Regions from separate parts of the Rahnella sp. PD4 genome, predicted to be linked through region 1. Evidence: predicted binding sites of a transcription regulator. Region 1 holds the regulator's gene; each other region holds the start of a gene.
What was found. Region 1 encodes PurR, which represses purine synthesis genes. Its sites were predicted from a motif close to CANGCAAACGTTTGCNTG; they were not measured.

Region 1 (2,277 bases):
CGGTAACGGTCACTGCGTAACATTGAAAAGGGCGACGCCTGTGACAGGCGTCGCCCTTTTTTATGGCGGATCACTTATTGAATCAGTTCATTATTGCAGTGAAGCTGAAAGCGATAATCATAAGCAAAGCGCATACCGTGGTGATCAACGATAATTTCAGGTTGCTGTCCATCAAACCCCCTTTCGGATCAAATTGTGGCATTTCTTAATACCACACTCATTGTGTGCCAACGCATTTTCTCATAATTAACCTTTAAAATCTTGTGTTGAATGACAATGCGTTCCTGAGAATTTTGCTTCCACTTTCCTGCATTATAAGAGAAAATTGTCGGTTAACACGTCTGTGTGCCGGTCGATTTCACCCGAGAGCATTTCGCGCCTCATTCTGAAGAATCCACCCAATGATTTCACTGCCCTTTGAGAAGCCAGCAGTTAAATCCTCGCAGGCAAACGATTAACATAATGCTAACGTGCTGAAGCACGTGAGTTCAGGAGTCATTGTTTACATGGCAACGATTAAAGATGTCGCAAAGCGCGCTGGCGTTTCCACTACAACCGTGTCGCACGTCATCAATAAAACACGTTTCGTCGCCGAAGAAACCAAAGAAGCGGTTCTCCTTGCAATCAAAGAGTTACATTACTCTCCGAGTGCTGTAGCCCGCAGTCTGAAGGTCAATAACACTAAAACCATCGGCCTGCTGGCCACCTCAAGCGAAGCGCCCTATTTTGCCGAAGTGATTGAAGCCGTGGAAAACAGCTGCTTCTCCAAAGGCTATACGCTGATTTTGTGTAACTCGCATAATAACCTGGAGAAACAACAGGCCTACCTGCAAATGCTGGCGCAAAAACGCGTCGACGGCTTGCTGGTGATGTGCGCGGAATACCCTGATGAATTGCTCAATATGCTCGAAGAGTACCGCTCGATTCCCATGGTGGTCATGGACTGGGGTGAAGCACGCAAGAACTTTACCGACAGCATTATCGATAACGCTTTCGAAGGTGGTTACATGGCCGGTCGTTATCTGATTGAACGCGGTCATCGTGATATTGGCGTGATCCCCGGGCAACTGGCGCGTAATACCGGCGGCGGCCGCTTCCAGGGTTTTGTGAAAGCACTGACTGAAGCCAATATTCCTCTTCGTGACGAATGGGTAGTTCAGGGTGATTTCGAACCAGAGTCTGGCTACCAGGCAATGCATAAGATTCTGATGCAGAAGCATCGTCCGACTGCCGTATTTTGCGGCGGCGATGTGATGGCAATGGGTGCAATTTGTGCCGCAGACGAACTCGGCCTTCGCGTTCCTCAGGATATTTCCGTGATCGGGTACGACAATGTGCGTAACGCCCGTTACTTCTCCCCGGCGCTGACAACCGTGCATCAGCCGAAAGAACGTCTGGGTGAAATGGCCTTTACGATGTTACTGGACAGAATTGTCAGTAAGCGTGAAGAGTCCCAGACCATCGAAGTGCATCCGAAACTGGTCGAGCGCCGTTCAGTCGCCGACGGCCCGTACCGCGATTACCGTCGTTAACAAATAACAAACGCCTGCCTGTGCAGGCGTTTGTTCTAATCGCGCAGCCATTCCTGATTCATGGTGTCTGTATCGCCCATGTATTCCAACAGCCAGCTCAGTGAAGGTGAAGGATTGCTTTGATCCCACGTCAGGCAGCACGGGCTGTCAGGGAATATATTCTCCAGTGCCAGCACCTGTAATTTTCCCTGTTCAATCCACGGCATGACCCGGTGAACCGGCATCATACCCACGCATAAACCCTCAGTCAGGCATTCCAGCGCACAGGTCCAGTCCGGCACGACCAGACGCCGCTGGTTATCGAGCGTCCAGGTATCACGCTTAGGCAATGTCCGGGAAGTATCTTCCAGGCACAATGCCGGATAAGGTCGCAGTTGATCATCGTTCAGCGCACCGGATAGCTGCGCCAGCGGATGTTGCGGGCTGACGACACAATGCCAGTCCATAAATCCCATATCACGAAAACTGAAGCGCCCGCCAACCGGTATCGCGCGCGTAGCGCCGATCGCCACGTCTGCACGCCCGTCGACCAACGCATCCCAGACACCGTTAAACACTTCCGAGTGAATAATGAGTTCGGTATCCGCAAAATGGCGATAAAAATCGAGCACCAGACGCCGTGTCCGTGCGGGTTTGACAATCCGGTCGACCGCCACACGTAATTCGCCGCGCCAGCCGTTCGCCACCTGTTGACACTGCCGGCGGGTGGCTATCATTTTTTTTGTCATAACCCGTGCTTCATCGA
Region 2 (2,277 bases), on a different contig from region 1:
CCACCAGATCAGGCTGGTAACTTTGGATAGCATCGGCCAGCGCAACGTCAAACGCCGCACGGTCTTCATAGGCTTTAACATCCAGCGCATGCGCGGGAATATTGGCTGAACGGGCTCTTTCAAGCCCGTATGCCGCTACTTTATTGCTGAAGACCGCACAAAGCGTTGCATTGATTCGTCCCTGCTGGCAGGCATCGATCAGGGCCTGTAAATTGCTTCCCTCGCCCGATACCAGAACCACAATCCTTTTCATTTTCCTACCCGTCATCAGTCAGTTGTTTTACTGGTTTTATTCAATAATCACGCGTTCAGCGGCATCAGAGGCTTTAATGTAGCCAATTTTCCACGCTTTTTCGCCGTTATCGTTCAGTAATGCAATCGCCTGATCGGCCAGTTCTGCAGGAAGTGCCACCAGCATGCCGACACCACAGTTAAAGGTGCGGTACATTTCATGACGGCTGACGTTACCGGCGGTTTGCAACCAGGTAAAGACATCCGGCCACTGCCAGCTTGATTCATCGATAATCACCTGCGTGTTGTCCGGCAATACGCGGGGGATATTTTCCCAGAAGCCGCCACCGGTCAGATGGACGATGCCGTGAACATCCACGTTTTCGATCAGGTTCAGGATCGATTTCACGTAAATTTTGGTCGGTGCGAGCAAATGATCAGCCAGCGGTTTGCCTGCCAGATCGGTGGTTTCCGGGTCGGTCTTGCTGACTTCCAGAATTTTGCGCACCAGAGAATAACCGTTAGAATGCGGGCCACTGGCGGCCAGACCAATCAGCACATCCCCGTCAGCCACTTTGCTGCCGTCGATGATTTCTGATTTTTCCACCACGCCCACGCAGAAGCCTGCCACGTCGTAATCTTCGCCGTGATACATGCCCGGCATTTCAGCGGTTTCACCGCCAACTAACGCACAGCCAGACTGTTTACAGCCTTCTGCGATACCCGTGATCACGCTGGCAGCCGTATCGACGTCCAGTTTGCCAGTAGCGTAATAATCGAGGAAGAACAGGGGTTCGGCGCCCTGAACGATCAAATCGTTGACGCACATCGCGACCAGGTCGATACCGATAGTATCGTGGCGTTTCAAATCCATCGCCAGACGCAGCTTGGTGCCAACGCCGTCGGTACCCGATACCAGCACGGGTTCACGATATTTTTGCGGCAGCGCGCAGAGGGCACCAAAACCGCCCAGTCCACCCATGACTTCAGGGCGGCGAGTCTGTTTTACTACACCTTTAATGCGGTCTACCAATGCGTTACCGGCATCGATATCTACGCCTGCGTCTTTATAGCTGAGAGAGGTTTTGTCGGTCACTGCGAAGTCCCCACGGCGGTTTGGGTTGGTGGTTGAAGAATAAAGCGGGGCAATTCTAACAGTGGAAGCAAACGTTTGCGAGCGCCTTATTCAGAGTCACTATCTATACTTAAAAATACAACACTTAGCCGAAGTCATTGGAGTTGCAGCAAGACAGCAAACGAGCGAATCCCGATGAGCTGACTTGAGTCAGTGATTCGGGTGAGAGAGAGCAGCTAACGCAGCTGCGGCTTCAATGAAGCAGGGTAAGTTGATCCAGATCAGGCTATTTGGTATGGCGTTCAAAAAAAATGGCGTTATAATCTCGCGATTTTTTTTTGCAGCTCAACCACCTTAGGAGAATAAATAATGAAGATCGTCGAGGTGAAACACCCGCTGGTGAAACACAAGCTGGGCCTGATGCGTGAAAATGACATCAGCACGAAACGTTTTCGCGAACTGGCTTCTGAGGTGGGGAGTCTGCTGACGTATGAAGCGACTGCCGATTTAGAAACTGAAAAAGTGACGATTGAAGGCTGGAATGGCCCGGTCGAAATTGATCAAATCAAAGGCAAGAAAATTACCGTAGTGCCTATCCTGCGTGCCGGTCTGGGCATGATGGAAGGCGTACTGGAGCACGTTCCAAGCGCGCGTATCAGCGTAGTCGGCGTATACCGTGATGAAGAAACCCTGAAACCTGTGCCGTATTTCCAGAAGCTGGTTTCTAACATTGAAGAACGTCTGGCTCTGGTGGTTGATCCGATGCTGGCGACCGGGGGGTCTATGATTGCGACCATCGACCTGCTGAAAAAAGCTGGCTGCCAGAGTATTAAAGTCCTGGTGCTGGTTGCCGCGCCGGAAGGGATCGCCGCTCTGGAAGCTGCACACCCGGACGTTGAGCTGTACACCGCCTCGGTGGATCAGGGGCTCAATGATAAAGGCTACATCATCCCGGGGCTCGGTGATGCGGG
Region 3 (2,277 bases), on a different contig from region 1:
TCAGTGATGTACACCGCTTCGCCCGGCGCAACGTCACGCAGGAACTCAAAGCCCAGCGTATCAAGTGCCACGCTCTCAGAGGCCACCATGTACTCATTACGACCATCTGCCAGCGTACGTTTACCAATCACCAGCGGACGAATGCCATGCGGGTCACGAAACGCCAGCATGCCATGACCGATGATCATCGCCACACAAGCGTAAGCACCGCGGATTTTCAGATTCACTGCAGCAACCGCAGCAAAAATGTTGTCAGCTTCCAGTGGGTAGTGCTGGAAACGATCCAACTCACTCGCCAGGATATTCAGCAAAATCTCAGAATCGGAAGTGGTGTTCACATGACGGCGTTGGCCTTCGAACAGATTGCTTCGCAATTCGTGAGCATTGGTCAGGTTACCGTTATGGGCAAGGGTGATGCCGAACGGAGAGTTGACGTAAAAAGGTTGAGCTTCTGAAGCGCTGGAACTGCCAGCCGTTGGGTAGCGCACATGGCCTATACCCATGTTGCCCTGTAAGCGTTGCATATGGCGGGCTTCGAAAACATCCTTCACCAGGCCATTGGCTTTACGTAAACGGAAGTTATTATTCGCGTCGATGGTGGTGATGCCTGCGGCATCCTGACCACGGTGTTGTAACACCGTTAACGCGTCATAAATCGACTGGTTTACCGGCATGAAACCGGCGATACCGACAATACCGCACATGTTGTCTTTTCCTCTTCAGCGCTGCCAGAACTAAATATGTTTTGGCAAGAAACTCGACGTGCTCTGCAGGTAGTCAAAGAACCACCTGATGATATAACTGAATTGTGGGATCAACTGGGATTGTTTCCAGTCTTCACTTTGCGAAAAACCGGTAAAAGTATCGAGGAAGAACAGCATCGCGGAAACGATTAACACCCCACGCAGTGCGCCGAAGCACACACCTAACACCCTGTCAGTGCCGGACAACCCGGTTCTTTCAACCAGTGAACCAATCACATAGTTGACAATTGCACCTACGATCAACGTCGCGATGAACAAGATGGCAATTGCGATCCCGTTTCGAACTAATTCATCTTCGAAACGTGTGAAGTAGATGGCGAGGTAAGGGTAATAATGGCTGGCAACAAAAAAGGCGCAAGCCCAGGTTACCAGCGATAAAGCCTCACGAACAAAGCCACGGATTAAACTGACTAAAGCAGAAAATCCGATAACCGCAATAATGACGTAATCAATCCAGACCATTAACTATTCCAGTGTCTAATCCAGTCACATCTGCCCCGGCATCCCGTTCGCGGCGAATTCTAACAGAAAAAGAAAACGTTTGCGTAGGGGAAATCAGCCGGTCAGACAAATTAATAATAGCGATTAAAAAAACCTCAATCGCAGCATAAACCTATAAAAACTCAACCAGAGGATCTTATAGAAAAAGGGCACCAATCGCTTGTGCCCTCCGTGGTATTTTTTATGTTTTAACGGCCACCTCCCCCCTTCGCAAGAGGAGGTGCAAAGTCAGTGAGCAGAATAGGCGCGAACCTGCCCGCCTAATCCACTCAGCTGTTGCAGTTGCGGAAGTGAAGCCTCAAGCTTCTGCTTCGACGCATCCGGCCCGACGTACAGGCGCGTAATCTGCCCCTGTACCGGCGTTGACGGAACCGTATAAGCGCGGAAACCAGACAAACGCAGATTCGCCACAATCTCATTGGCTTTAGCAGCATTTTTCAGTGCGCCAAGCTGCACCACGTAGGACTGCCCTGCCGGCGCTTTTTCTTCCGGCGCAGGCTTCGGCTGTTCTGCCGGTTTTGGCTGTTCAGCCACGGCCTTCGGCTGCTCGACCGGTTTTGGTTGCTCGACGACCTTCGGTTTCACCGTTGGCTTCGCTTCCACCATCGGTTTAGGTTCGATGACTTTAGGTTTCTGCGCCGCAGGTTTTACCGGTGCAGTCTGCACCGTTTTTTTCTGCTCAGGCAATGTGGTGACCGGCGGTGCTTCTATCGTGGTATTGCCCGGTGCAACATTGCCCTTATTCGCGGCATTCGTGTTATTCGCCGAACCTTCCGACTCCTGCGCAGCACCGTTCATCGCCTGATCCGCACCTTCCGGTGGCTGAGCCGGCAAAGATTGCGTGACCGGTGGCACCGAGTCCTGTTCCTCAACATCACCCGGTTTTGGCACCAATGGAATAGACGCAAATTCGTCTTCGTAATGCTTTTTCTTGCCGTCGAGTAAACCGGGCAAAATAATGACGCCCAGCGCCACCAGAATGACCGTCCCGACCAGACGATTTTGAAACTTA

Region 2: a site for PurR is predicted at 1,392-1,409, ahead of purM (phosphoribosylformylglycinamidine cyclo-ligase). Genes of this name have one in related genera too.
Region 3: a site for PurR is predicted at 1,295-1,312, ahead of cvpA (colicin V production protein). Genes of this name have one in related genera too.

Annotation. Positions count from the first base shown of each region.
Region 1 covers NZ_JBLZQF010000001.1:863,904-866,180, forward strand. Annotated here, with positions in the region: gene ACOZIO_RS03835 (YnhF family membrane protein) at 83-202, opposite strand; gene purR (HTH-type transcriptional repressor PurR) at 507-1,532, shown strand; gene punR (DNA-binding transcriptional activator PunR) at 1,568-2,277, opposite strand, start outside.
Region 2 covers NZ_JBLZQF010000016.1:33,570-35,846, reverse strand. Annotated here, with positions in the region: gene purN (phosphoribosylglycinamide formyltransferase) at 1-253, opposite strand, end outside; gene purM (phosphoribosylformylglycinamidine cyclo-ligase) at 290-1,327, opposite strand; gene upp (uracil phosphoribosyltransferase) at 1,676-2,277, shown strand, end outside.
Region 3 covers NZ_JBLZQF010000002.1:579,413-581,689, forward strand. Annotated here, with positions in the region: gene purF (amidophosphoribosyltransferase) at 1-704, opposite strand, end outside; gene cvpA (colicin V production protein) at 735-1,226, opposite strand; gene dedD (cell division protein DedD) at 1,494-2,277, opposite strand, start outside; gene folC (bifunctional tetrahydrofolate synthase/dihydrofolate synthase) at 2,275-2,277, opposite strand, start outside.